DNA from 4 places in the Kitasatospora sp. NPDC049258 genome. Region 2 is predicted to be linked to each of the others. Evidence: riboswitches for the same ligand, from Rfam matches in the RefSeq annotation. Region 2 holds a riboswitch; each other region holds the start of a gene.
The links. A riboswitch is a leader RNA that binds a small molecule or an ion and turns the genes downstream of it on or off. The one in region 2 is predicted to bind cyclic di-AMP.
Positions count from the first base shown of each region.

Region 1: linked by a shared signal. The riboswitch ahead of AB0K43_RS21605 (M23 family metallopeptidase) and the one ahead of AB0K43_RS18255 (LysM peptidoglycan-binding domain-containing M23 family metallopeptidase) in region 2 are both predicted to bind cyclic di-AMP.
Region 3: linked by a shared signal. The riboswitch ahead of AB0K43_RS01060 (glycoside hydrolase family 16 protein) and the one ahead of AB0K43_RS18255 (LysM peptidoglycan-binding domain-containing M23 family metallopeptidase) in region 2 are both predicted to bind cyclic di-AMP.
Region 4: linked by a shared signal. The riboswitch ahead of AB0K43_RS08440 (transglycosylase family protein) and the one ahead of AB0K43_RS18255 (LysM peptidoglycan-binding domain-containing M23 family metallopeptidase) in region 2 are both predicted to bind cyclic di-AMP.

Region 1 covers NZ_JBFAQT010000026.1:18,834-25,654, forward strand. The annotation lists gene AB0K43_RS21585 (hypothetical protein) at 1-4, shown strand, start outside; gene AB0K43_RS21590 (hypothetical protein) at 1-701, opposite strand, end outside; gene AB0K43_RS21595 (sensor domain-containing protein) at 798-1,517, opposite strand; gene AB0K43_RS21600 (hypothetical protein) at 1,696-2,655, shown strand; gene AB0K43_RS21605 (M23 family metallopeptidase) at 2,645-3,457, opposite strand; cyclic di-AMP (ydaO/yuaA leader) riboswitch at 3,469-3,614, opposite strand; gene AB0K43_RS21610 (YiaA/YiaB family inner membrane protein) at 3,849-4,139, shown strand; gene AB0K43_RS21615 (4-oxalocrotonate tautomerase family protein) at 4,176-4,388, opposite strand; gene AB0K43_RS21620 (alpha/beta hydrolase) at 4,573-5,418, shown strand; gene AB0K43_RS21625 (TetR-like C-terminal domain-containing protein) at 5,418-5,993, shown strand; gene AB0K43_RS21630 (hypothetical protein) at 6,037-6,255, shown strand; gene AB0K43_RS21635 (hypothetical protein) at 6,541-6,744, shown strand.
Region 2 covers NZ_JBFAQT010000019.1:44,457-51,277, reverse strand. The annotation lists tRNA gene AB0K43_RS18260 (tRNA-Gly) at 54-127, shown strand; gene AB0K43_RS18255 (LysM peptidoglycan-binding domain-containing M23 family metallopeptidase) at 334-1,305, opposite strand; cyclic di-AMP (ydaO/yuaA leader) riboswitch at 1,311-1,504, opposite strand; gene AB0K43_RS18250 (DUF6348 family protein) at 1,984-2,709, shown strand; gene AB0K43_RS18245 (hypothetical protein) at 2,914-3,108, opposite strand; gene AB0K43_RS18240 (PP2C family protein-serine/threonine phosphatase) at 3,565-4,707, opposite strand; gene AB0K43_RS18235 (GNAT family N-acetyltransferase) at 5,032-6,312, shown strand; gene AB0K43_RS18230 (ribose-5-phosphate isomerase) at 6,364-6,821, opposite strand, start outside.
Region 3 covers NZ_JBFAQT010000001.1:216,983-223,803, reverse strand. The annotation lists gene AB0K43_RS01085 (NADAR family protein) at 1-241, shown strand, start outside; gene AB0K43_RS01080 (gamma-glutamylcyclotransferase) at 252-638, opposite strand; gene aceB (malate synthase A) at 855-2,507, opposite strand; gene AB0K43_RS01070 (IclR family transcriptional regulator) at 2,698-3,492, shown strand; gene AB0K43_RS01065 (hypothetical protein) at 3,496-3,798, opposite strand; gene AB0K43_RS01060 (glycoside hydrolase family 16 protein) at 4,024-5,208, opposite strand; cyclic di-AMP (ydaO/yuaA leader) riboswitch at 5,211-5,378, opposite strand; gene AB0K43_RS01055 (helix-turn-helix domain-containing protein) at 5,520-6,362, opposite strand; gene AB0K43_RS01050 (MoaF N-terminal domain-containing protein) at 6,503-6,821, shown strand, end outside.
Region 4 covers NZ_JBFAQT010000007.1:328-7,148, forward strand. The annotation lists partial or broken gene AB0K43_RS08420 (hypothetical protein) at 1-56, opposite strand, end outside; gene AB0K43_RS08425 (hypothetical protein) at 235-585, shown strand; gene AB0K43_RS08430 (tetratricopeptide repeat protein) at 927-1,214, shown strand; gene AB0K43_RS08435 (tetratricopeptide repeat protein) at 1,271-1,600, shown strand; cyclic di-AMP (ydaO/yuaA leader) riboswitch at 1,764-1,919, shown strand; gene AB0K43_RS08440 (transglycosylase family protein) at 2,001-2,930, shown strand; gene AB0K43_RS08445 (AEC family transporter) at 3,042-3,968, shown strand; gene AB0K43_RS08450 (M14 family zinc carboxypeptidase) at 4,221-5,570, shown strand; gene AB0K43_RS08455 (DUF6875 domain-containing protein) at 5,599-6,252, opposite strand; gene AB0K43_RS08460 (amino acid adenylation domain-containing protein) at 6,252-6,821, opposite strand, start outside.

The DNA.
Region 1 (6,821 bases), on a different contig from region 2:
CTGACCCGCCCCGCGCCGCCCCGGCGGCGGTGGTCCGCCGCACGCAGCACCAGGACCCGGTGGGTGGTCGGCCGGCCGTAGCGCCGGACCTCGCTGGAGACCTGCCGCCGGCCCAACTCGGCGCGCAGCTCGTCCAGCCGCGGGCAGCGGGCGCCGGCGCTGTCGTGCAGCGGGTGGATCCGGACCTCGCCGGCCGGGTCGGTGACCCGGACCAGTTCGAGCAGGGCGGCGAGCTGCTGCCGCGGGGAGAACAGGTCGGGGTAGGCGAACAGCAGGTAGCTGCTCAGGGTGAGCGCGAAGGTGCCGTCGGCGAAGGGCAGGTGCGGCAGCGCGGCGGCCACGTAGCGCTCCGGGTGCGCGGCCGCGTCGGCGGCGAACAGCCGGCGGGCCCGGTCCCAGCTGCGCAGGTAGCCGTCGGCCCGGTGGTACCGGGGGAGGTGGCGCGCCGGGTCGGCCCGGATGGCGGCGGCCATCACCGCCTGTCCGGCCCGGGCCCGAGTGGCCAGCTCGTGCGGCGGTACGGCGTAGCCGGGGTCGACCGCGATCGCCCGGCAGCCGAGCGTACGGGCCTCCGCCACCAGGCCGGCGGCGCCGCCGGGGCAGTCCAGCACCGGGCCCGGGACGGCGCTCAGTTCGGCCCGGGTGAGGCCGAACAGTCCGCAGTACTCGTCCAGCGGGCGGGAGGTGACCAGTACGGACATGGCGGCGGGCTCCTGGCTCGGACGCGAAGGCCGTTCCAGCCGATCACGGGGTGCGCCGGACCGCCCGTCGGTGGCCGCCGAACGGGGCCGGGCGGCTCAGCGGGCGCCGAGCAGTCCGCGGACCGCCAGCCGGTGGACGCCGGTGAGGGCATGGACGATCTTCGGGGTGAGCAGCACCAGGGCGATGCCGATCAGCGAGACGCCGGCGATCTGGTAGGGCGAGGTGATGTAGTAGGTGTGGTAGTCGCCCTTGCTGCCGGTGTACTCGAAGAGCCGGTAGCCGGGCCAGTCCAGGTAGCGCTTGAAGACCCAGTGGTAGAGCGGGTAGAGCGCGACGACCCAGCCGACCACCAGGAAGACCACGGTGATCACGAAGCTGGCGATCGTCCAGGGCAGCATCAGCACCTGGTAGAGGGCGGCCCGCCAGCCGGCCGCGTCCCCCAGCCGGGCGGTGACCGCGCCCCAGAAGCCCCGGCGGGCGGGCCGCACCGGGGCGGGGGCGGTGACCTCGGTGTCCAGCAGGGTGCGGGTGCGCTCGCGGTCCAGGGCGCCCAGTCCGCGGGCGGAGACCATCAGCAGGGCGAGCACCGGCAGGCCGAGGGCGGTGACCGCCAGGGCGAGGCCGGCCGAAAAGAGGGTGACGACGGTGGCGAAGCCGAGCAGCGCGATCGGGAGCCCGGTGAGCACGAAGCCCACCTCGCGGTAGGTGGTGGCGCTGAACGGCGCCTTCCAGAACGCCGGGCGGTCCAGGTCGCGGTAGCCGTACGGGGAGGTGCTGGCGGTCATCTCGGGCCCCTTGAAGTCGTCCGTGCTCACAGTCTCAAATCTGCCGTAGCCGGGCCCGGCCGGGTATCCGGTCCGCTGCCGGATCCGGGGTGGGGTTGTCCCCACCCCCGGGGCCCACCCCCGGGGCCCATCTCCGGGCTCCGCCCCGCGGCCCCGGGCCGTTCGCACCGCGGCGGCCGGCCCGGCGGGCACCGGCTACGGTTTGTGGGTGAACGTGCCCGTGAACGACGAAGACCTGCCGCTCATCCCGCCCACCCGGGCCGCCGACCTGCTCGCCCCGGCGGCCGACGGGGGCGGGGCCCCCGTGCCCGAGGAGGCGCTGCGGACGGTGCTGGCCCTGCTGGAGCTGAGCGGGGCCCGGATGCACGACGGCTTCCCCGAGCTGAACTCGGCGCTGCTGGAGCAACTGCTCTACGAGCGGCTGTACCTGTACGTGCAGCCGGCCGGGGAGCCGGCCGCGTACGGCGCGGCGGTGCTGGCGCTGATCGAGCACCAGCGGGCCGCGCGGCGGCTGAACGCGAAGCGCCACGAGCGGCTGCGGGAGGAGGCCGAGTGGCAGGGCGAGGTGCTGTGCGGGCTGCTGCGGCGGGCCGATCTGGTGACCTGGCCCCGGCTGTACACCCTGCTGCTGCGGGCGGACGGCGTGGACACGGCCGACCTCGACGCCGTGCGCGACTGGCTGGACGGCTTCCGGGAGCTGTCGGCGGAGCAGCGGCTGGCGGCGTACGCGGCGGTACCGGGGCTGGAGCCGGAGGAGCGGGACGGCGGCTGGGGCCCGACCCGGCTGCTGATGATCGGGATGGCCACGGACGGCGCGCGCCTGCTGCTGGAGCAGGGCCTGATGCAGCGCAGTTACCGGAACCTGGCCGAGCTGACGGCGCTCGGCCGGCCGATGCCGCCGGAGCTGGCCGGGGACTTCGAGGGCTTCGAGGCGGCGGTCGGCGTCGAGGCGCTGCGGCTGTACGGGCACTGGACGGTGCCCGGGCTGCCGGCGCTGCTGGTCGAGGAGTATCCGGACCTGGCGCCGGAGCCGGGCACCGAGGAGATCGAGGCGTACCTGGCGGAGCGGGAATCGGAGCCGGAGCCGGAGCCGGAGGACGAGCCCGGGCCGGAGGACGAGCCCGGGCCGGAAGACGAGCCCGGGCCGGAGGACGGCGTTACGGGTTGAGGCCGTGCGCCTGCAGCCAGCCGAGCGGGTCGACCGGGGCGCCGCCGCCGGGGCGGACCTCCAGGTGCAGGTGGGGCGCGGTCACGTTGCCGGTGGCGCCGACCGCGCCGAGCAGGGTGCCGGGGGCGACCTCGCCGCCGGCGGTGGCGATCCGGGCGAGGTGGCAGTACCAGATCTCGGTGCCGTCGGGCAGCGTCTGGATGACCCGGTAGCCGTAGGCGCCGGACCAGCCGGCCGAGGTCACGGTGCCGGCGGCGACCGCGCCGACCGGGGTGCCGGTCGGGGCGGCGAAGTCGACGCCGGTGTGCAGGTGCGCCCAGAGCGAGCCGGTCTGCCCGTGGTGCGCGCTCAGCGTGTAGGCCGCGACGGGCAGGGCCAGGGCGGCGGGGCGTGGCGCGGCCTGCCGGTCGGCCCGCTTGGCCTCGGCCTCCTGGGCGGCGGCGAGCCGGGCGCTCTCCTCGACCGAGGTGGGCTGCCCGTCGGCCTGCTGCTGGATCCGGGCGGCGAGGGCCAGGCCGGGGTCGGCGGCGGGCGCGGCCCCGGTGGTCCGGTCGGTGGTGTCGGGGGCGACGACGGGCGCCGTCGGGGCCGCGTGGGCCTGGCCGGCGGCGGCGAAGCCGGTGGCGCCGAGGGCGGCGGTCATCGCGGTGACGCCGAGCAGCGGGGCGCCGCTCCTGGCCTGACGGGGCATCCGGTGCCGGGCGCCGTCGGCGCCGTGGTCCACCGGGTGGTGCTGCTCCACCGGGTGGTCGAGCAGCTGGGTGCCTGCGGCCGGGGCCTGGAGCGGGTGCGTCGACGCCACTGAGGCGTGCTCCTTTCCTTCCTTCTCGCCGACCGGGTTAGCTGACGGGTTCGGAGCAGGAAGGTCTCCTACGGCCGGGTTCGGGGCCCGGCCGATTCACCCCAAGGAACGTGGTTCCCCGGCTCCCCGGGCCCACCGGTGAAGGCGTGCCCGCGGATTGAGCGATGGCGCGCGGTGCCGTCTGGGTACGGCGTTGCGTACCGCGCTGCGTTATCGAAAGTTAATCCTATGAGCCCCATGATTCCAAGCGCCTAGGCCGAGACTTTGGCGGCCCGCTGGGGCCCCCGGGGCGGTTCGGCCGGATCGGCGGGCCCGGCGGTGACGGACCGCGACCGGGCGGATGAGTATCCGTACTCATGTGTCCGGAAGGGGAGTTGGAGACCCTTCCGGCATGAGCGCAAAGATGCAGACCAGAACCACGGCCGCGTACTACGCCCAGGCCGTCCTCTCCTTCGCCCTCGCCAGCTCGGCCCTCGCGATCGGCATCGCCTATCTCCCGGTGAACGCCTGGATGCGGGGGTTCCTCGCGGTCGGCCTGCTCTACGAGATCACCTCGGCGTTCACGCTGGCCAAGGTGATCCGGGACCGGCAGGAGGCCGACGAGCTGACCAGCCGGGTGGACCAGGCCCGGCTGGACAAGCTGCTCGCGGAGCACGACCCGTTCCGGGTGGAGGGCGCCTGAGCCGGGCCGGCATCGCGGTCCGGGTTGGGACAGGCCCTAGCGGTCCTCGGCGGCGGCCTTCGCCTTCTTGGCGGCGAAGGTCTCACCGGCGATCGACCAGTGGGTCGGCGGGATCTCCTCGACCGCGACCCAGATCTTCTCCGGATCCACCCCGGTGATCCCCGCGTAGGCCTCGGTGAGCGCGCGGACGATCTGCGCGTTCTGCTCCTCGCTCCGGCCGGACAGCTGCTTGACGTTGATGAAGGGCACGACGACTCCTGCCGCTCGCACGGGCACTGGGGACCGGGGACTGCGGTCCGACCGCACGCTACCCCAGGGCCTGCGGCGCCCCGTCCGGGGCACCCCTTGACAGCTAAGGCTATTAGCCGTAGCTTTATGGCTATGGGAGCCCACCGGATCGGCCGGGCACCCGCCAGGAGCCCAGGAGGCAGCGATGAACGAGCCAGTGATGCACAGCGCCAGCACCCGGTACGTCACCGTGCCCGGCGGCCGGATCGCCTTCGACGACTCGGCCACCGGCACCGCGGCGCAGCCCGCCGGCCACCCCGTCGTCCTGCTCCCCGGGATGCTCGACAAGCGCGCCGCCTACCGGTACCTGCGCCCGCTGCTGACCGCCGCCGGCCACCGGGTGATCACCATGGACCTGCGCGGGCTCGGCGAGTCCTCGACCGGCTTCACCGACCACTCGCCGGCCGCGATCGCCGAGGACGTGCTCGCGCTCCTCGACCACCTGGGCATCGACCGGGCCGTCCTGGTCGGCAACTCCTACACCGGCGCCAGCGTGGTCAAGGCGGCCGGCGACCGGCCCGAGCGGGTGGCCGGCATCGTGCTGATCGACGCCTTCGTCGAGAACCTTCCGCCGAACGCCTTCCAGAAGCTGCTGGTCAAGACGCTCGGCAGCGCCGTGGTGCACTTCCCCGCGCTGTGGGGCGCGGCGCAGAAGCTCTACTTCCCCACCGCCCGCCCGGCCGACTTCGACGCGTACCGGGCCGCCCTGGTCGCGATGCTCCGCGAGCCGGCCCGCCGGGCGGCCGTCCGCGGGTACGTCGCGGGCGACTCGGCCCCGGTCGGCTGGACGGCCGCGGTCGGCTGCCCGGCACTGGTGGTCATGGGCGCCAAGGACCCCGACTTCCCGAAGCCGGAACGGGTGGCCGACCGCCAGGCGGCCGCGCTGAAGGCCCGCAAGGTGATGATCGACGGCGGCGGCCACTACCCGATGGCGGAGTTCCCGCAGGCCACCGCCGATGCCCTGCTCCCCTTCCTGGCCGAGGTCGCCTGATGCCCCGGGCCGGACTCACCCCCGCCGCCGTCGTGGGCCACGCCCTGGCCCTGCTCGACGACCAGGGCGGCGAGGCCCTCACCCTCGCCGCGGTCGCCGCCCGGGCCACGGTGGCCACCCCCTCCCTCTACAAGCACGTCCCCGGCGGGCTGGCCGAACTGCGCCGGCTGATCGCCGTCCGGGTCACCGAGGAACTGGCCGACCGGCTGACCGCCGCGGTGCTCGGGCTCAGCACGGACGAGGCCGTGGCGGCGCTGCTGTCGGCGTACCTGGAGTACGCCCTGCAGTACCCCGAGCGGTACGCGGCGCTGCCGCAGTCCCCCACGCCGGCCGACCCCGAGCTGGTGGCCGCGGGCGAGCGGCTGGTCGAGGTGATCATGGCGATCCTGCGCGGGTACGGCCTGACGGGCTCGGAGGCGGTGCACGCGACCCGGACCGTCCGGGCGATGGCGCACGGGTTCGCCTCGCTGACCACCGGCGGGGGCTTCCGGCGCGCGGAGGACCTGGCGGTCACCCGGCAGCGGCTGACCGGGGTGCTGACCGCGGGGCTGCGCAACTGGCCGGGGCGGTCCTGACCCCACCCGTGTCCTGCGGGCCCCGGTCGGCGTTGGGCAGGATATGAAGAAGCGAAGCATGCTCGCCGTCGCCTCCCTCGCCGTCGGTGTGGTGGCCTCCCTGACCGCCCCCAGCGCGCACGCGGCCCCGGCCGGCGACCGCGGCCTGGTGCCGGACGCCGTCACCGCCCCCGACGTACCCGTCGACCTGCTCGGCACGGTCTCCGGCGGCAGCCCCGACCTGGACGGCCTGAACGCCCTGCCGGGGCAGCTCCCGGCCTGATCCGCCGCACACCGCCAGGGCCACCCGGGCCGCCGGGTGGCCCTCGTGCTGTCCGGCTCCGTCCTCCTGTTCCGCTTCCGCCTGCGCCCGACCGGAGTTGACCGGCACTTGACCTCGGACGACCGGTTGCCGGTATAGGTTCGGGTGAGTTTCGAGACCGTTCCGTCACAGTCCCCGGGTGACACTGGCTGGTACCCGAACGTCTCCTGCGGTTCGGGGGGAACCGGCCGGTCCGCGCCCGCCTCGGCGGCGGCGCGACACCGGCATCACGGAGGACGTGGACAGATGACCCAGACCGTGCAGCCCGACCGGACCGCCACCGGCCTCCTCCCCGCCCAGCGCGGCGCCCACCACCCGGCCCCCGGCCACCCCGAGGTCACCGTCCGCGGCCACCTCGGCCGGGCCTTCGCCGTGGTCCGGGGCCTGCGGGCGCTGCGCCCCGTCCCGGCCCGCCCGCAGGAGCCGTACGGCGAGTCCGACGGGCAGTAGCCACCCGTCCCGGCCGCGGAGGCGGTCGGCGCAACCAGCCGGGCACGCAGGACGTCCATAAGATGTTCACACCAGGC
Region 2 (6,821 bases):
GCACCCCGGCCGAGGGGTCGCGTACAGTCGGACGTACCGTCAACTGCACGCAGGCGGGTGTAGCTCAATGGTAGAGCCCCAGTCTTCCAAACTGGTCACGCGAGTTCGATTCTCGTCACCCGCTCCACCACCTCGGCCCCTGGTCGGCGATCAACTCGCCGGGCAGGGGCCGCAGTCGTTTTCGGGGGCCGGTGGGCCGGCCTCGGCCGGGGGCCCGTGCGGGCGTCTTGAGGTGACAGCCGGTGTCTGCGGGCATGCCGCAGGCCCGGCCCGGGACTTGGGGTCCTGGGTCGGGCCTGCGGCAGGTGTGGCGGTGGGCGTCGATCCCGAGGATCAGACCTTGACGCCGTGGGCGGCCAGGTAGGCCACCGGGTCGATGTCGGAGCCGTACGCCGGGCCGGTGCGGACCTCGAAGTGCAGGTGCGGGCCGGTGACGTTGCCGGTGGCACCGGAGAGGCCGATCTGCTGGCCGGCGGTGACGGTCTGGCCGACCGACACGCCGATCGAGGACAGGTGGGCGTACTCCGAGTACTTGCCGTCGGCGTGCTTGATGACGACCTCGTTGCCGTAGGCGCCGCCGTTGCCGGCCGAGACCACGGTGCCGGCCGCGATGGACTTCACCGAGGTGCCGGTGCCCACCACGAAGTCGACACCGGTGTGGTAGCCGGAGGACCAGTTGGAGCCGGCCTGGTGGTACGGGGTACCGAGCGGGCCGTTGACCGGGGCGACGTAACCCGAGGTGGCGGGGGCCACGGCCGGGGCGGACGCGGCGGGCGCCTCGGTCTTGGGGGCGGCCGGCTTCGGGGCAGCCGGCTTGGGGGCGGCCGGCTTCGGGGTCTCGGCCTTGGGGGCCTGGGTGACCGGGGCACGGTGCTCGGAGCGCGAGGCCTTCGCGGCCGGGGCCTCGGACTTCGGGGCGGCGGCCGGGGCGGCCTGCTGGCCACCGACGGTCAGCTTCTGGCCCGGGAAGATCAGGTTCGGGTTGCCCCCGACGACCTGGCGGTTGTCCTGGTACAGCTTCTGCCAGCCACCGTCGACGTGCTCGGCGGCGGCGATCTTGGACAGGGTGTCGCCGTGGACCACCTGGTAGGTGTGGTCGGCAGGAGCCTGCGCGGCAGCCGGGGCGGCCGGGGCGGCGGCCTGCTCGGCCGAGGCGGAGACGGTGCCCTGGGCGTCGGCGGAGGTGCCGTGGGCCGAGGCGGCGGTGGCCGGAAGCGCGACGGCAGCGGTGACCACACCGGTGGCGACGGCAATTCGGGTCAGACGGGACAGACGGGGACGACGGTGCTTGCCCTTACCGGACATTGAGCGGTTCCTCTCCGACGCCTACGAGGTGAGCTGTCGGGTTCGGACGGGAGATCGCCCGGCCGTGAAAAAGACACGGCTTCACCCCAAGCCGCACCGGAATTCCGGAAACGGCACTTACCTTGGGTCCCCCGCTCCTGCCGTGCACGGATGGTGTGCGTCGACCCCGGGCAGCGGCAGGACTCGGCGTTCCACCCGGTGGCCCCACCCGGCGTTTGCCGGGCAGGTCACGAAGCAAAACCCATGAGGCGTGTACGGAGCAAGTGACGGTGCGTAAGGAACTAAAGGGACATAAGATCAACAGGGACGAAGGTCACGCTCCGCTGTGGCCACAGGGCCCACCGCAGCCGAATTCCTCACCCCTGGTGAATGCACGGCCGCAGGTCGTCACCGATATCGCATTCCGTGGCCGAGAATTCACCCACGGGCACGAAAACCCCCGCCTTCCGTGACTCCGGTCACCCCCGCGGGGGCCGCGCCGACCGCCGAGGCCGGCCGGAACGCCCCACCGGACGGGTGCGAGACCCGGCGCCGACGGCCGCGCGCGGGTTTCCCGGGAGCGGGCGGCGGCCGATAGCCTCAGCCCTGTTCGATTCCACCCCACCGCTTCGAGCTAGGAGCCGGCCTGTGGGCCCGCAGCACCGACTGGACGTCATACAGCGCAGCGTGATCCGCGAAATGGCGCGTTTCGGGCAGGGGTTCACCGTCGACGGCGAGCTGCTGCGGGGGCCGGGCAGCACCGCCGTCGCGGTCCGCGAGCACCCGGGTGACGGCGGTGCCGGCCATGTCGACCTCGGCTATGTGCTGCAACTGGGCCGCGCCGACGGGCCGGTGGTCTGGGACTGCGCGGCCGGGCTCGGGCGGACCGAGGAGGAGCAGCTCGACAACGCCGTCCGGATGTGGGCGACCACCACTGCCACCGCCGTGGTCGAACTGCTCGACCGCCGGGGCGAGCACGGCGACCACTACCGGTCGGTGGAGCTGCCTGGCTGGCACGCGGTGCAGGGGCCGGCCGCCGTGTTCGGCTTCGGTTCAGGGGAGTTGGCCAACTGGCTGGCAGCCCATCAGCCGCTCGCGGCGCTCGCCGAGCCACTGCGCCCGGAGCTGACCGGGCCGCAGGTGAACGGGGTCAAGCTGTTCCTGGGCGGCCGGGCGGGCGAGGACGTCGCGGAGGTCCGGGTGAACGGTGTGGTCTGCGACCGCGCCTCGGCCGCGCTCCGCGCGCTGGACTGGCCCCGCGGCGAACGGCTGTGCTGGGCAAGGCTGTTCATCCTGCTGGTGGCCGAGGTCGCCGAGCAGCCGGCCGAGCCGCCGAAGCCCGCCGGGGTGCCCGCGCCGACCGTCACGGCCCGGCGGCCGGGGCTGCTGGCCCGGCTGCGCCGGCCGAAGCCGCAGCGCCGCTAGCCCCCGCGGCATCGCCGGCTCCCGCAACACCACCGGCCCCACGAGCATCCGCAGTACCGATACCACAGGCAATACCGCCACCACCCGCAGCACCAGCAGCACCCGCTGCCCGCCCGAGGACGGGCCGCGGTCGGCCGCACGCGGGCAGGGCGAAGCGCCGGGCGGCACCGGCGCCGACCGGCTCGACAGCGGACCCGGGAGGACTCAGCCCGCGACGGAGGAGATCGTCGAGGCCAGCTGGGTGAGGAAGTCCTGGATCGGTTTGGCCGCCGTGGACTGGCTCACCATGAAGCCGAACAGCGCCGCGATGATCGCGTGGCTGGTCTTCAGCTGCTTGTTACGGATGAAGATGACGACGATGATGCCGAACAGCACCAGCGCGGACACGGAGAAGGCCACCCGGACTCACTTCCTCATTTCATGGCGGGTTCAAGACGGAACCGGACGGTCCCTGGCGGACAGGCCGTCCCGCCGCGACCGGAGCGCCACAGGGGCACCCGAGGTCGCCAGACGACAGCCGCGTGGCGCACGATTCGCCCCCCATCCCCCGAGTCTCGACCAGCCCACCCGGACTCAGTGTGGTCGCTCGTGCGGACTCCGTAAAGGACTTGTCGGAAGCCTAGGAGCAAGATCCCGCGATGTGGGACGAATTTCCGCCGTCCGAGACCATAGCGGAGGCCTTCTGACGGTGCGTCGACGGGCTCCCCGCCACCCGCGCGGGGCAGGGCCCCGGGGCGGCAAACCGGCAGGCCGCCCGCACTGTGATCCACTGCGGCGGCGCGGATGCCGGGAATGGCCGAAGATCACCACTCGCGGTTGACAGCGCGGGGCCGCCGCCCACCGGGCGGACGGGCGTCAGCGCCGCCAGAGCAGCAGCACGGCCCGGTCGTCGTTGACGTCCTTGGCGACCGACTCGATCAGCCGGCCGGCCACTCCCCGGCTGCCGCTGCCGAACTGGGCACCGGCCACCAGCCGGTCGGCCTCGCCCATCAGCCGGTCCATCCCCTCGGTCAGGTCGCGGCCCGGCACCTCGACCATGCCATCGGTGCACAGCAGCAGCACGTCGCCGTGGGCGAGCCGGCCCCGCACGCCGTCGAACTTGGCCCCGTCGTAGACGCCGAGCAGCGGACCCTCCGCCTCCTGGACCTCCCAGCGGCCGGCGCCCGCCAGCCGCTGCATGCCCGGCAGGTGGCCGGCCGAGAGCAGCTCGTACTCGCCGGTGTCCAGGTCCAGCACCAGGTGGACGGCGGTGGCGAAGCCCTCCTCCCAGTCCTGGCGGAGCAGGTAGCCGTTGGCGGCGGGCAGGAACTCGTGTGCCGGCAGCGAGCCCAGCAGGCCGCCGAAGGCGCCGGAGAGCAGCAGGGCCCGCGAGCCGGCGTCCATCCCCTTGCCGGAGACGTCGGCCAGGACGGCCTCCAGGACCCGGCGCCCGGGGCCGGTGCGGGCCGCCACCACGAAGTCCCCGGAGAAGGACTGGCCGCCGGCCGGGCGCAGCGCCATGTCGGCGTGCCAGCCCTCGGGCAGGGCCGGGATCCGGCCCTGGACCCGGATCCGCTCGCGCAGGTCGAAGAGCATCGAGCCGCCGCCGCGCCAGGGCACCCCGACCCGGCTGCGGAACTGGGCGACCAGCAGCCCGGCCACCCCGACCGCGCCGACCACCAGGGCCGCACCGGGGGTGACCCCGTAGACGTACTCCTCGGGGTGGTCGCTGGCGACCCGCTCGCCGGTGTGGATCAGTGACTCGGTGGAGAGGCCGAGGGCGGCGGCGCCGTACAGCAGGACCAGGGTGCCGGGCCGCAGCAGCATGGCACCGGCCAGGATCGGCAGCACCAGTGCGGTCGGCGGGACCCAGGCGGGGATCCAGACGTTGAGCAGCACCAGCAGGGGGATGGCGAGCAGGAAGGCGGTGAAGGCGAGCCAGTCGGCGCCGTCCCCGCGGAAGTAGTCGACACCGGCCCGGCGGATGCGGCGGCGGGTGCGGTAGAGCTTGGCGCGCAGCAGCGCCGCGGCGGGCTCCGCGGCCGTAGCGGCCGGGCCCGTCGCAGTCGTCTGGGGCGGTGCGCCCGGCTCTCTGCCAGCCATGGGGTCCGACCTTATCCACCGGTCGTGCCCGGCGTCGACGGGGTGGGGCGGCTCGGCCGTCGTGTTCCGCCGCGGGCCGGGTGGGTTTCGGCCGCACGGCGGGGCCGGTCCGCGGGCCTGGGCGCCGTTTCCGGGAGCGTGCGGGAGGCCGGTACGCGCCGCCCGCCGCGCGAGCGGTTTCGACCGGACATGTCGCAAAAGTCGGTCGCGCTCGCACGGACGAGCTGATAGCTGTGGCGTATGACTGCCGACCCGTCCGCACCGCGGACCCCGGATTCACCGCAGCCCCTGACCGTCCGGCCGCTGGCCGCCGCGGAGTGGGACACCTGGTACCGCGGGCTGGAGATCGCCTTCGGCGGGGAACAGGAGCAGCCGGAGGAGCGCGCGCTCTGGCACGAACTGACCGAGATCGACCGTTCACTGGCGATCTGCGACGGCGAACAGATCGTCGGCGGCGGCAGTGCGTTCAGTTTCCGGATGGCGGTCCCAGGTGGGGCGGTGCTGCCGGCCGCGGGCGTCACCATGGTCGGCGTGCTGCCGACGCACCGCCGGCGCGGGGCACTGACCGCGCTGATGCGCCGCCAGCTCCACGAGGTCCGGGCCCGGGGCGAGGCGTTGGCCGTGCTCACCGCCTCGGAGCCGGCCATCTACGGGCGGTTCGGCTACGGGCTGGGCAGCTGGCGGATGGCGGTCACGGTGCCGAGCGCCAGGATCAGCCTCCCCGCGCTGCCCGGCCCGGCGCTCCGGCTGCGGCTCGCCGACCCGGCGGCGGCCGGGCCGGACTGCGAGCGGCTGTACGCGGCCCTGGTGCCGGGGCGGCCCGGGATGCTGGAGCGCCGGCCGGGCTGGGAGAAGCTCCCGCTGCTCGACGCCCTCGGTGCCCGCGAGGGCGCGTCACCGCTGCAGTGCGTGCTGGCCGAGGAGCGCGACAGCGGCCGGCTGGTGGGCTACGCGCGCTACGCGGTCAAGGGCGAGTGGGTCCGCGACATCGCGGCCGGTACCGTCCGGGTGCGCGACATCGAGGCGCTCTCCCCTCAGGCGTACGCGGCGCTCTGGTCGTACCTGCTGGAGCTGGACCTCACGGAGCAGGTCCACGCGGGCAACCGGCCGGTCGACGACCCGCTGCTGTTCCTGGTCTCGGATCCGCGCCGGCTGGAGCCGCGGGTGGGTGACTCGCTCTTCGTCCGGCTGGTCGACGTGGCCGCGGCGCTCGCCGGGCGCGGCTACCCGGGCCCGGTGGACCTGGTGCTGGAGCTGACCGACGGCTTCTGCCCGTGGAACGCGGGGCGCTGGCGGCTGCGCAGCGACGGCCCGGGCAAGGGGGCGAGCTGTGATCGGACCGAGCGGCCGGCCGAACTGGCGCTGGACGTCCGGGCGCTGGGCTCGGCCTATCTCGGTGGGGTGACGCTGGCCGCGCTCGGGGCGGCCGGGCAGGTCCGCGAGGTGCGCGACGGCGCGCTGGCCGAGGCTTCGCGGGCGTTCGCCTCGGACCTGGCCCCCTGGCTGCCGCACGGGTTCTGACGGCCCGTGCGGCAGGGGTCGAGGGTGGGGTGGTGCCGGGGGTGGAGCGGATCAGCCCTGGGGGTGGTGGGCCGGGATCGGCGGGAGCTCGCCGGTGGTCTCGTACTCGCTCAGCATCTCGATCCGGCGGGTGTGCCGGGCCTCGCCGCTGTACGGGGTGTTGAGGAAGATCTCGACGAACTTGGTGGCCTCGTCGACGGTGTGCATCCGGCCGCCGACGCTGATCACGTTGGCGTTGTTGTGCTCCCGGCCCAGGGCGGCGGTCTGCTCGCTCCAGGCCAGCGCCGCACGGACGCCCTTGACCTTGTTGGCCGCGATCGCCTCGCCGTTGCCGGAGCCGCCGATCACGACGCCCAGGGCCTCGGGGTCGGCGGCGGTGCGCTCGGCGGCGCGCAGGCAGAACGGCGGGTAGTCGTCCTCCGCGTCGTAGATGTGCGGCCCGCAGTCGACCGGCTCATGGCCGGCCTCCTTGAGCCACTCGACAAGGTGGTTCTTGAGTTCGTATCCGG
Region 3 (6,821 bases), on a different contig from region 2:
GCCGGGCGCGCAGCGCTCCCGCCCCGCGGTGATGGCCCGGGTGCTGCGCGCGAAGTTCGCCCAGCAGCCGCAGGCGGCCGCGGTGCTGCTGGCGACCGGGGACGCCGTGATCCGCTACCTGGATGAGGACTCCCGCTCCTGGGGCGGGGAGGGCGCCACGGCCCGGAACTGGACGGGCCGGCTGCTGGAGCTGATCCGGGCCGAGCTGGCCGAGGAGGCCGACGGGCCCGGCGAGCGGTGACCGCCGGCGGTCAGGCGGTGCGGCCCAGGGTGGCCAGGTAGGCGCGCCAGCCGCCGTACTCGGTGATCTCCCGGTGAACCCCGCGTTCGAGCTCGCCGCGGGCCAGCACCATGGACAGGCAGGCGGAGCCGTCGGCGAGCTCGATCACGCCGAGCTCCAGCGCACGCGGCTCGCCGGGGAGGATCACGTCGCGCAGGTGCTCCAGCGGGACGTCGTAGAGCTCGCCCTCGATCGCGGAGTCGACGCCCGGGTCGGCGAGCAGGCCGGGGCAGACGTCGCCGATCGAGAAGAAGCGGTGGCCGGGCGCGGTGCGGACCGGGCCGAGCAGCATGTCGGCGACCGAGTGGTGGAACGGACCGCCGACCATGGCCTGGCCGTTGAAGAAGATGCGTGCCATCGGGTGGTACCTCCGGGTGGGAACGGCGCGGCCCGGCCGAGGGCGGGATCTCCCCTGGTTGCCCTCGGCCGGGCCGGAACGGCGCTGTACGGGAACGGCCCTGTACCGGAACGGTGCTGTACGGAACGGTGCTGTACGGAACGGTGCAGTCAGCTCCGGCAGCGCTCCAGCCCGGCAGGCCGCAGCCGGTGCGCGGCTGGATAGATTGGGCGCAGCTCAGCCGAGCAGGCGCAGCGCGGGCAGGGTGAGGAAGTCGACGAACTCCTCGGCCAGCGCGACCTGTTCGAAGAGCCTGGCGGCCTCGGGCCAGCGCCCACCGGCGTAGGCCTGGTCGCCGAGCTCGGCGCGCAGGGCGGCGAGGTCCTCGGCCACGAGCCGGCGGACCAGCTCGGCGGTGGCCTTCTCGCCGGTGTCGGCCAGCACCACACCGTTGTTGATCCACTGCCAGATCTGCGAGCGGGAGATCTCGGCGGTGGCGGCGTCCTCCATCATGTTGAAGATGCCGACCGCCCCCAGGCCCCGCAGCCAGGCCTCGATGTAGCGGATCCCGACCTGGACGGCGTTGTGCAGGCCGGCCCGGGTGCACTTCCCGCCGGCCCCGGCGATGTCGAGCAGTTGGGCCGCGGTGACCGGCTCGGCCGGGCCCGGATTGTCCTTCTGGTTCGGCCGCTCGCCCAGCACGGCGTCGAACGAGGCCCGGGCGACCTTGACCAGGTCCGGGTGGGCGACCCAGGAGCCGTCGAAGCCGTTGCCGGCCTCCCGGTCCTTGTCGGCCTTGACCTTCTCCAGGGCGGCGGCGTTGACCTCGGGGTCCTTGCGGGAGGGGATGAAGGCGGCCATCCCGCCGATGGCGTGCGCGCCGCGCCGGTGGCAGGTCTGCACCAGCAGGCGGGTGTAGGCGGCCATGAACGGCGAGGCCATGGTGACGCTGTTGCGGTCCGGCAGGATGTAGTGCTCGCCGGCGTCGCGGAAGTTCTTGACGATCGAGAACAGGTAGTCCCAGCGGCCCGCGTTCAGCCCGGCCGCGTGCTCGCGCAGCTCGTAGAGGATCTCCTCCATCTCGAACGCGGCGGTGATGGTCTCGATCAGCACGGTGGCGCGGACGGTGCCGTGCGGGATCCCGAGGGCGGCCTGCGCGTGGGTGAAGACGTCGTTCCAGAGCCGGGCCTCGAGGTGGCTCTCGGTCTTCGGCAGGTAGAAGTACGGGCCGGAGTTCGGGTCCTGCTCGCCCTTGGCGAGGAGCCTGGCCGCGTTGTGGAAGAAGTACAGGCCGAAGTCGAGGAAGGCACCGGCCACCGGGGCGCCGTCGACCAGCAGGTGGTTCTCGTCGAGGTGCCAGCCGCGGGGGCGGACCACCACGGTGGCGAGCTCGGCGGCGGGCTTGAGGGTGTAGGCCTTGCCCGCCTCGGAGGTGAAGTCGATCCGGCCCTCGAAGGCGTCGATCAGGTTGATCTGCCCGGAGACCACGTTCTCCCAGGTGGGGGCGGTGGCGTCCTCGAAGTCGGCGAGCCAGACCCGGGCGCCGGAGTTGAGCGCGTTGATGACCATCTTGCGGTCGGTCGGCCCGGTGATCTCCACCCGGCGGTCCTGGAGCGCGCGGGGGGCGGGAGCCACCTGCCAGTCCCCGGCCCGGACCTCGGCGGTCCCGGGCAGGAAATCCAGCGTCCCGGCCTCGGCGATCTCGGCCCGGCGGGCCTTTCGTCGGGTCAGGAGCTCCTGCCGGCGACCTTCGAAGGCACGGTGGAGGCCGACCACGAAGGCGACCGCCTCCGGGGTGAGCACCTCCTCTGCGCGGGACACGCGCGGACCGGCGACAGTGACGACCGGGGCGGCGGGGGAAACGCCGTCAGGTCCCTGATCTGCACCCATGGGCAGGACACTCCTTGGACGGTTGTGAAAGCTTGGGGAGCTCCGGTGGGAACTTCCCAGATCCGAACCCACCTACCGGCGGGTTTCGTTCTGTAGGGTGGAGAGTAGTTTCCGCGATACAGAATTTCAACGGTTTGTTGAGCTAGATCGCTGGGACTCTACTCCTCCTCGCACAGTGAAGGGAACGCCGGTGGCCAGCACCCCCGCCGCAACACCGACAGGCACCGAGCGCGCCTCCGGTGGCGTGCAGTCCGTCGAGCGCGCCTTCCAGCTGCTGGAAGCGCTCGCCGACTCGGGCGGCATCGCGACCCTGAGCGAGCTCTCGACCACCTCCGGCCTTCCGATGCCCACCATCCACCGGCTGATCCGTACCCTCGTCCAGCAGGGATATGTCCGCCAGGACACCGCCCGCCGCTACACCCTGGGCCCGCGGCTGATCCGGCTCGGCGAGACCTCCGGCCGGCTGCTCGGCAGCTGGGCCCGCCCCTACCTGGCCGAGCTGATGGAGGCCACCGGCGAGACGGCCAACCTGGCGGTGCTGGAGGGCGGCGAGGTGGTCTACGTCGGCCAGGTGCAGTCCCGCCGCTCGATGCGGATGTTCACCGAGGTCGGCCGCCGGGTGCAGCCGCACTGCACCGGGGTCGGCAAGGCCCTGCTGGCCCAGCTGCCCGAGGAGGAGACCCGCGCGCTGCTCGGTCCGCAGCCGCTCCAGGCGCACACGCCGTACACCGTGACGGACCCTCAGGAGCTGCTCGCCCAGCTGGCGCACGCCCGCGAGGTCGGCTACGTGGTGGACGACCAGGAGCAGGAGATCGGCGTCCGCTGCATCGCGGTGGCGGTGCCCGGCGCGCCGACCCCCACCGCGCTCTCGGTATCCGGCCCGGAGGCCCGGATCCGCGCCCTGGAGGCAGCGGCCGGCAGCGCCGCGCTGGTGCCGGTGATGCGTCAGATCGCCTCCCGGCTGGGCCAGGTGCTCGCGCCCTGACGGTCAGCCGGCGCCGCCCGCCTGTGCCGTCAGCAGGAAGACGGCCAGGTCGGGTTCGGTCCCGGCCTCACGGAACAGCCGGGGGGCGGCGGCCATCTTCGGGTCCGCCCGGACGGCCTCCAGCGCGCCGATGTCCCGCCACAGGCTCTGCACCCGCCAGTGCCGGTCCGGCCCGCGCAGCAGTTCGGTGCGCAGCAGCCCCGCCGGCAGCTCGGCCGTGATCAGGGCGCGGTACGACGCCACGAACCCGTCCTCCCGGTCCGCGGCGATCCGTCCGCTCACCTCGCTCAGCACCCGCTCGGACACCCGTGCCTCCTCAGCTCGTCCCACTCGGCTCGCTACTGTGAGTATCGGCCAGAGTGCGAGCGGTGGGAGGTCCGAGGTGTCCAGGCGGGTGACGGCGCCACCGGGCCGGCACGCGAGGTGCCCCCCGGCACACGGGCCGAGGGGCACCTCCAGGTGGTCGGTGCCGACGACCGCGACGCTGCGGACAACGGCACCCCGTTCACGCTGAGCGTGTCACCGTGACGGTCAGCGGTAGACCCGCACGTAGTCCGCGGCGAAGGTGATCGGCGCGGTGCCGGTGGGCGCCGGGTGGTACTGGCCGGCGCTCAGCGACAGGTTGAGGATCAGGTACGCGGACCAGTTGGCGCCGACCCCGGTGTTGTCGGAGAAGACCTTGGTGCCGTTGACGTACCAGTCGACCGAGTTGGCGCCGTAGTAGGTGCCGATGGTGACCCACTTGTCCTTGGCCACCGCGTTGGCGTCGGTGAAGTACTTGGAGCCGGACTTGACGTGGTTGGTCAGCTCCAGCAGGTTCGGGTTGTCCGGGTGGTACTCGAAGGAGTCGATCTCCCCGTTGCCGTTCTTCCAGGTCCACAGCGCCGGCCAGGCGCCGGAGCCGGAGGGCAGCTTGACCCGGGTCTCGGCGTAGTCGCCGGTCTTCACCTGGAAGCCCTCGCCGGAGTACTCGGTGGTGAGCAGGCCGGTGTCCCAGGCCTGCTTGCCGTTCTCCAGCTTGTTGGCGCTCGGCTTGGCGGTGAAGGTGGCCACGCCGCCCGACACGCTGACGCCGCTCGGGCTCAGCCAGTCCAGCTTGTTGTCGTCGGGGTTGTGGTTGCCGTACCGGTAGGAGCTGCTCCTGTCGGTGGTCCAGCGGGTCTTGGACAGGCTGTCGAACTCGTCCGACCAGGTCAGCGACTTGCCCGCGACCGGCGCACCGGTGGACGGGGCGGGGCTCGGCGTCGGGGCCGGGGTGGGCGTCGGAGCCGGCGTCGGGGCGGGGGCGGGGGTCGGCGTGGTGGTGCCGGCCGCCGAGACCGTCAGGGTCTGCGAGGGCAGGTTGTGCCAGGCGTTCGCGGTGTCCTGCCAGAAGCCGAACTGGGTGTAGGTACCGGCCGGCAGGGTCCGGGCGGCGCTGGTGAAGGTGGTGCCGCTCGGGCAGATCTGCACGTTGGAGGCATTGCCGGGGAAGTCCAGGTTGTGGCCGGCCGCGTCGCGGACGCCGACGCCGAGGGTCTTGGCCGTGAAGCAGCCGGAGGAGTGCACCGTGAGGCTGGCCGTGGCGGCGGTGCCGGCGGCCATCGCGGTGGGGCCGAGGCGGTCCTGGGTCACCGTGGGGCTGGCGGCCTGGGCCTGGCCGACCAGCGGGACGCCGGCCAGCACGGTGGCGCCCGCGAGCAGGCCGAGGCGGGCGGGGGTGGGGGAAAGTCGCATGGAGGATTCCTCTGCGACGCCTGCGAGGTGAGCTGTCGGGTTCGGGCACGAGGCTGCCCGGCCGCCTGTGGTGCGGCTTCACCCCAAGCCGCGCGTCCTGCCCCGGGGCAGGGTGGAGCGCGGCACGTACCTGGTTCCCCCGCTCCTGTCCATGACGGTGCTCGAGTGACCGCCTCCGGGTGGACAGGACTAGGCGTCCCGACGGCGGGTCTGCCCAGCCGGGCATCCCGTGCAGGCTAGGCAGACGGATCGCACACGGACAACGAGACGTCCCTCACACACCCGCCCCGAGGCCCCGGCCCGGGGCCGGCTCACCAGAACCGGGGCTGCCCCGGGACGGTCTCCAGATCGGCCAGCACCAGCTCGCGGTCCTCCGGGGCGGCGATCTCCTCGGCGGCGGCCAGCGCCTGCTCGGTCCAGGCCCTGGCCTGCTCCTTCTCCCCCGCGACGGCCGCCGCCCGGGCCAGCGCCTCGTACGCGAAGGCCAGGTCCCAGTCGCCGATCCCGTTCGCCCGGCAGATCTCCAGCCCGCGCCGGGCGTGGTGCAGCGCGGGCTCGGCCCGGCCCAGCGCCGCGTACACCCGTGAGCACTGCCACTCGCCCCGGCCGAGGTTCACCGCCGTGCCGACCTGGCCCCAGTGGTGGCGCGAGGCGTGCGCCATGTGCACCATCCGGTCGTCCTCCTCGACCGAGCGGTCCTCCCGCTCCAGCAGCCGCCAGACCCCGTTGAACAGGTCCACCGCCAGCTGCCGCTCGTCGGCGGGGGCCGCCGCCTCCCGCTGCTCGTCGCCCATGACCGCGTCGATCCCTTCCTCGATCAGATGATCCGTCCGGTGGACGGCGCCGCGGAGCCGGTCCAGCCGGGCCTGCAGGCGCCGCCGGTGCTCGGCCAGCAGCCGCCGCACCGGCTCGCCACCGCCCGCGGCCAGGCACTCCCGCACCTGCTCCAGCGGCAGGTCCACCGCGCGCAGCTCCCGCACCAGCCGGGCCGCCGCCACCTGCTCCACCCGGTAGTACCGGTAGCCGGTCTCCTGGTCCACCTCGGCCGGCCGGAGCAGTCCGACCCGGTCGTAGTGGCGCAGTGCCTTGGCGGTCAGCCCGCTGCGGCGGGCCATGGCCCCGATGGTGAGCAACCGCTCCGCTCCGTCCGTCACACCTGGAATCTAGGACCTTGCCCCGGGGCAGGCTCAAGCCGGCCTGATCGGCCTGCGGCGCCCGCGCGTCCGCTAGGTTGGTGGTGCGGCCGGAGCCCCGGCCGCGGCCACCGCCGAGCGTTCAGAGGACCACTCCCGAGATGACCGCGCCCCTGCCTGGCTTCGCCGGACGTACGTACCTGTTCGATGTCGACAACGGCGCCGCCTTCCGCAACTCCTACTCCGCCGACGGGACGCGGCTGCGCTGGGAGGGCCTCGGCGAGTCGGCCGGACAGTGGGAGGACGTGCGGCTGCACGTCGCCGAGGTGGGCCCGCAGCTCTACTTCGTCAGCTGGACGGAGGCGAGCGGCATCACCGTGAGCCATGTGATGGACCTGAACGCGCTGACCGTCCGGGTCTTCTGGACGTACGAGGGCGAGGGCGGCCGGGTCGGCGAGCTGCACACCGGCAAGCTCCAGC
Region 4 (6,821 bases), on a different contig from region 2:
AGCGCGGGCCGCAGGCCGGGGCCTGAGTGCCTCGCGTGACCGGATCGATTTCCCATGCGGCAGTTCTCCGTTCGCGTGCCCTCGGGGCCCGTACGGACGGGGCCTCACCTGGGACGACGGCCGGGGCCACCGCGGGGGTTCACCGGTTTGCCCGGAAATGCCGGACGGCCGGCGGGGGTCGCCCCGCCGGCCGTCCAGCCCACCTGTCCTGCCGGTCAGTTGCCGTGCCGGCCCTTGCGCCGGGCCGCGACCAGGACACCGCCGCCGACCAGCACCGCGCCGCCGCCGACCGCGGCGATCAGGCCGCCGCTGCTGCCGCCGCCGGTCTCGGCCAGCTTCGGCTTCTCGGGCGTGGCCGAGCCGCTCGGGGTCGGCGTGCTCGGGGTCGGCGTGGTCGGGGTCGGCGTGGTCGGGGCCGGGGCGCTGGACGACGGCGGGACGGACGTGCTGGGCTTCGGCGAGCCGCTCGGCGGCGCCGACGAACTCGGGGACACCGACGAACTCGGCGTCGGGGACGGGGACGGGGTGGTGCAGAGCGGCATGTCGGCGATCTTCTTGTCGATGTGGGTGTCCGCCAGCGTGTAGCGCCAGGTGTCGCCCTTGCCGGTGTAGCCGACGGTGAGCTTGACGGTGCCGGGCCGCGCCCGACGCGGGCGCGGCGAGCCACGCCTGGCTGATCACCAACAATCTGGCCGACTACCTCCGCTACCACCGTCACACCGACGAGCCGGTCGCCGCCCACACCATCGCCATCGAGGCCGCGCGGCGCTCCGGCGACCGGGACGCCGAGACCGCGAACCTGACCAACCTGGGGGTGGCGTACTGGGGGGGACCGGCTCGCGCTCGCCGTCGACTGCGGCCGGCGCGCCCTGCGGCTCGCCCGGGCCACCGGCGACCGCCGGTGCGAGGCGGACGCCCGGATCCGGGTGGCGATGTTCGGCCTGCACCTGGGCGACCACCGGGACTCGCTCGACCACCTCGACCGGGCGCTGGCGGCGGTTCGGGAGAGCGGCCGTCGGCGGGAGGAGTCGATCGCGCTCTGGCTGCGCGGGCAGGTCCAGGTGATGGCGGGCGACTACGAGGGGGCGCTCCACTCGACCGCGCTCTCCCTGGAGATCGACCACGAACTCGGTGAGCGCTACGGCAGGATGGTCGGCCTGATCACCATGGGGGCGGCCGGCTCGACGACCGGGCCGGCCAGGCGCACTCGCTGATCGAACTGGCCGAGCTGGACCGGGCGCGCGGCCGGCCGCAGGAGGCGCTCGCCCGGGTGGGCCGGGCGCTGGAGGTCCTGCTGGACATCAGCCGCCCCTCGCTCACCTGCGCCGCACACCGGGTCGCGGGCGACATCCGGCTCGACCTGGGCGACCCGCGGGCCGCGGCCGAGCACCACCGCACGGCGCTCGACCTCGCGGTACGGATCGGCCACCGCTTCCACGAGGCCCACGCGGCGGAGGGCCTCGGCCGGGCGTCCGGCGCGCTCGGACGCCCGGCCGAGGCAGCGGAGCACCGGCGCCGGTCGCTGGCCCTGTTCGATGCGATGGGGCTCCCGGAGGCCGTGCGCCGTCGAACCTCCGGTGCGGCCGAAGGGTGTTTCTGACACCGGGTGAACCGGGCTCGGACAGCAACGCCCGAGCCAACCGTGATGATTGTGTGATGCTCAGTATGCAGGCTTGTTATTGAGGTACTGATCCCTCTAATCTCCCGATCAGTTCGCTGCTGCGAGCTCCCGAAGCACGGCACGCCCAACCCTGCCCACCGCGCGACCGGGACGACCGAAAGACCCTGGGCAGGGGCGGGGGACCCAGTTTCTGCGCCGATCCCCCTTCGGCTTGGGGTGAAGCCGCGCCCTGCGCGGCCGGGCCACCTCCCGGTCCGAACCCGACAGCTCACCTCGCAGGCGTGCGGAGAGGGATTATCTGATGGTCTTTTCGGGCTCCGGTCGTCACCGCCGTCCCACCCAGACCGATCGCGCCGTCGCGGCCGCCGGAGTGGCAGGGGTGGGCCTCGCGCTGCCGCTGCTGACCGCGACCGGGGCGCACGCCGCCACGCCGGAGACCTGGCAGGCGGTCGCGCAGTGCGAGACCGGCGGCAACTGGACGGTCGACCCGGGCACCGGGCGCTACGGCGGCCTCGGGCTGACCCTGCGGACCTGGGTCGCGTACGGCGGCGACGAGTTCGCGGCGCAGCCCGACCACGCCACCCAGGCGGAGCAGATCACCGTCGCCGAGCGGCTGCTCGCCGGCCACGGCCCGAGCCTGTGGCCCAGCTGCGGCCCGGCCGCCGGCCTGCCCGCCGCGCCCACCCCGGCGCCCACGGCCACGCCCGAGCCGACCCCCGCGCCCAGCTCCGGCACCCCGGTCCGCGGCGACGGCGGTGTGGTCCCGCAGTTCGTGCTGCCGTACCTCACCCCGCAGCCCGCCGCGCCGACCGACGGCACGGGCTCGAGCACCGTCGGCGAGGTGCCGCCGGCCACCACGGACCAGCCCACCACCCAGCCCGGCACCCAGCCGACCGGCCAGCCGAGCACGCAGCCGACCGGCCGGCCCACCGGCGACCCCACGGCCACCCCGCCGGTCACCACCCCCGACCCGACCGCGACCACCCCGGTCACCCCCTCGCCGACCGGCTCGCCGACCACCGGCGACCTGCCCGTCCCGGGCGCCTCGGGCACCGCCACCCCCGACCCGACCGCGGCGCCGACCACGACGGCCACCACGGACCCGGCCGCCACCGTCCCCGTCGCCGCGACGACCCCGGCCCAGCCGGCGCCCGCGACCACCTACACGGTCGCCCCCGGGGACACCCTCTCCACGATCTCGGACAGCCTGACCCTGGGCGGCTGGCAGCACCTGTACCGGAGCAACTCCCCCACGGTCGGCGTCAACCCCGACCTGATCCACCCCGGCCAGGTCCTCACCCTGCCGTAACCGCCCGTACGGCGGGGCCGGCCGGTCGCCGGCCCCGCCCGGGAGCGTCCCGGGCCGCCGTGGCAGACTGCTGCCGGCGGCCCGTACCGGACGATCACGACCCGAGGTTCCATGCAGCACCTGCTCTCCGGCTTCACGCCGATCTGGGTGCTCACCGCGGTCGGCTACCTGGTCGCCCGCGCCGGGCTGCTCGGTCCGCAGGCGGAGGCGGTGCTCGGCCGGTTCGTGTTCCACGTGGCGATGCCGGCCGCCCTGTTCACGATGCTCGCCAAGGCCCGGCTGGACTCCTTCGCCAACACCGCGATGCTCGCCTTCGCGGCCGGCACCGCACTCGCCACCGGCCTGGGCGTGCTGGCCGCGCGCCGGCTGTTCGACCGCCGGCCGGCCGACCAAGCGATCAGCGGCATGGCGGCCGGCTACGTCAACTCGGCCAACCTGGGCATCCCGGTGGCCCTTCAGGTGCTCGGTGACGCCTCGTTCGTCGCGCAGATCCTGCTGTTCCAGGTGCTGCTGGTCACCCCGGTGATCCTCGCCCTGCTGGACGCGGGCACCGAGCGCGGCGCCCGGCGCGGCCGGCTGTTGATGCTGCCGCTGCGCAACCCGATCATCCTGGCCTCCGCCCTGGGCGCACTGCTCTCCGCCACCGGCTGGACACTGCCACCCACCCTCGCCCGCCCCGGCGAACTGCTCGGCGCGGCCGCGGTGCCGACCGCCCTGGTCACCCTCGGCATGTCGCTGCACGGCCGCCGCGACCGCGCCACCGCCGGCCGCCGCGCCGAGGTCGGCGTCACGGTCCTGCTGAAGACCCTGGTCCAGCCCCTGGCCGCACTCGCCGTCGGGGCCCTCCTCCTGCACCTGCCCCGGCCCCAACTCCTCGCGGTGGTCCTCTGCTCGGCCCTGCCCACCGCCCAGAACGCCTTCGTCTACGCCCGCGAGTACGGCCTCAGCACCGCCTTGGCCCGCGACAGCGTGCTCTCCTCCACCCTGGTCTCGATGGCCACCCTCTCCCTCGTCTACTGGACCCTCGGCCCCACCTGAAAGAGATACCGGCGCGCGCGACGGAGCAACCGTTCCCGATGCGGGTCGAGGACGTCTTCGCCCGCCCCCGGGGGAAGCCGGCACGGTGACGGTCCCTCGCGAACGGCCCGTAGCGCCCTTGGGCGGACGGCCTCGGCGGTGGGCGCTCGGGGAGGTCTTGACGTAAGCATGACATTGACGGACCATCATGCTGGCGCGCGCCGCAGTTCCTCCCCCGTTCCGTCCCCTACGGACCCCCACAGGAGGACAGTCATGCGACTGCCCCGCCGAGGGAAGCCCGCCGCGGCCACCGCCGTGCTGCTGGCCCTCGCTCTCGCGTCCCCCCTCAGTTCACAGGCCTCCGCCAGGGCGGCCGGCCCCGAGCGCGCCGCCGTCGCCGCGGACGGCGCCCGGCAGTACGTCGTCCAGGGCCCCCGGACGGTCGCCGAGCGCACCGCGATCGCCGCCACCGGCGCCTCCGTGGACGCCGTGCGCACCGACTCGGTGGTGGTCACCGCCGACGCCGCCGAGACCGCCCGGCTGCGGGCGCTCGGCTGGGCGCCCACACCGCTGCCCGGCCCCCAGGACGACGCGCCGCAGGCGCAGGAGGCACCGGGCGCGGTGACGGACTTCCCGTCCGCCGACTCCGGGTACCACAACTACGCCGAGGCCACCGCCGACATCGACGCCGTGGTCGCCGCGCACCCCGACATCATGAGCAAGCGGGTGATCGGCACCTCGTACGAGGGCCGGGCGATCGTCGCGATCAAGATCAGCGACAACGTCGGTACCGACGAGAACGAGCCCGAGGTGCTGTTCACCGCCCACCAGCACGCCCGCGAGCACCTCACCGTCGAGATGGCGCTCTACCTGCTGCACGAGTTCGGCGACAAGTACGCCACCGACAGCCGGATCGCGGGCGCCGTCAACAGCCGCGAGATCTGGGTGGTCCCGGACCTCAACCCGGACGGCGGCGAGTACGACATCGCCACCGGCCGCTACCGCAGCTGGCGCAAGGACCGCCAGCCCAACTCCGGCAGCAGCAGCGCCGGTACCGACCTCAACCGGAACTGGAACTACAAGTGGGGCTGCTGCGGCGGCTCCTCCGGCTCCACCTCCAGCGAGACCTACCGGGGCAGCGCGCCGGAGTCCGCCAAGGAGACCAAGGTGGTCGCCGACTTCGTCCGCAGCCGGGTGGTCGGCGGGAAGCAGCAGATCACCGCCGCGATCGACTTCCACACCTACAGCCAGCTGGTGCTCTGGCCGTTCGGCTGGACCACCGCCAACACCGCCACCGGGATGACCGCCGACGAGTACAACACCTTCGCCACCCTCGGCCGCAGCATGGCGGGCACCAACGGCTACACCCCCGAGCAGTCCAGCGACCTCTACATCACCGACGGGGCGATCGACGACTGGCTGTGGGGCGTGCACCGGGTCTTCGCCTACACCTTCGAGATGTACCCCGGCCCGAACGGCAGCAGCGGCTTCTACCCGCCCGACGAGGTGATCGGCCGGGAGACCAGCCGCAACCGCGAGGCGGTGCTGCGGCTGGTGGAGACCGCCGACTGCGTCTACCGGGTGATCGGCAAGCAGCAGCAGTACTGCGGCATCGCCACCTGACGGCCACCGCCCGGCGCCGGGGGCCCGTTCAGGACGGCACCCGGCGCCGGGGGTCCGGTTCGCGGCCGCCGAACAGCCGGCGGTAGGCGGCCCGGTGGCGCGGGTCGTCGAGCAGGAACGGCAGGTCGGTGGACACCATGTGCCGGATCACCAGCATCGGCAGCGGGCTGCGCAGCGGCCGGAACTCCGGGTTCCACAGGCCGGGTTGGTCCGGCGGCAGGTCGTGGAACTGGCCGAGCATCAGGCCGGCCTCGACGAACTCGCCCTTCAGCTCCAGCTGGGTCCGGTCGATCAGCCCGGGCGCCTCGGCGGTCGGGAGGTCCGGGAAGACGATCAGGACGGTGGTGAACTGGGCCCGGGGTGCGCCCGGCGCGGCCAGCCGTAGGAACCAGTCCCGGTACACCGCGACCGCCTCCGCCACCTCCCCGCGGTCGGCGGGCCGGCCGGGCCGCAGGGCCAGGTGGAAGCGCCCGTCCCGCAGCGAGGCCCCGACGAACGGGCAGACCGGGCCGTCGCGGCCGAGTTCGGGGTGCGGCTCGGTGAGGTACGTCCGGGCCCAGTCGAGCACCCGGCGCAGCGCGTCGGCATGGCCGCGGGCCGCCGGCGGCAGGCCCGCCGCGGGCGGCTCCAGGTCGGCGGCGGTGAACAGGACGTGCTCGGGTCTGGTGGGGTGGGTGAGCATCAGGATTCCCGCGGGTCGGCCGGGTGGGCGGCGGTGGCCGGATGGGCGGCGGTCGGCGGCCCGGAGTCCGGGATCGAGTCGTCGGCCTCGCGCAGCGGCCGGTACCAGTAGCCCGCCAGCGTCCAGGCCAGCGCCACCAGTCCGGTGAGGACGACCACGGCGGCCATCCCCCGGCCGGGGCCGGTGCCGAGCAGGGCGCCGAGCAGGCGGCCGGGCGGCGAGAGCGGGGCGCGGAGCAGGGGTTCGAAGACCCGGTCGGTGAGCGGGCCGGTGACCAGGTAGCCGAGCGGCATCACCAGCCGGGCGAGCATCAGGCAGGTGGCGAGTACCCGGCCCTGGAGGTCCAGGCCGACCTTGACCTGGACCAGGGCCAGCCAGTGCGCGTTGATCAGGGCCGCGCAGACCCCGATGCCGAACATCCCGAGGGTCGGGAAGGCGGCGCTGGGGCGCAGCCCGATCAGTACGGCGGAGGCGGCGAACAGGCCGACGAAGGCGATCATGCCGGCGGCGCGGCGCCGGGTGCCGCCCCAGACCGCCATCAGCGCGCTGCCGGCCAGCAGCCCGGCGCC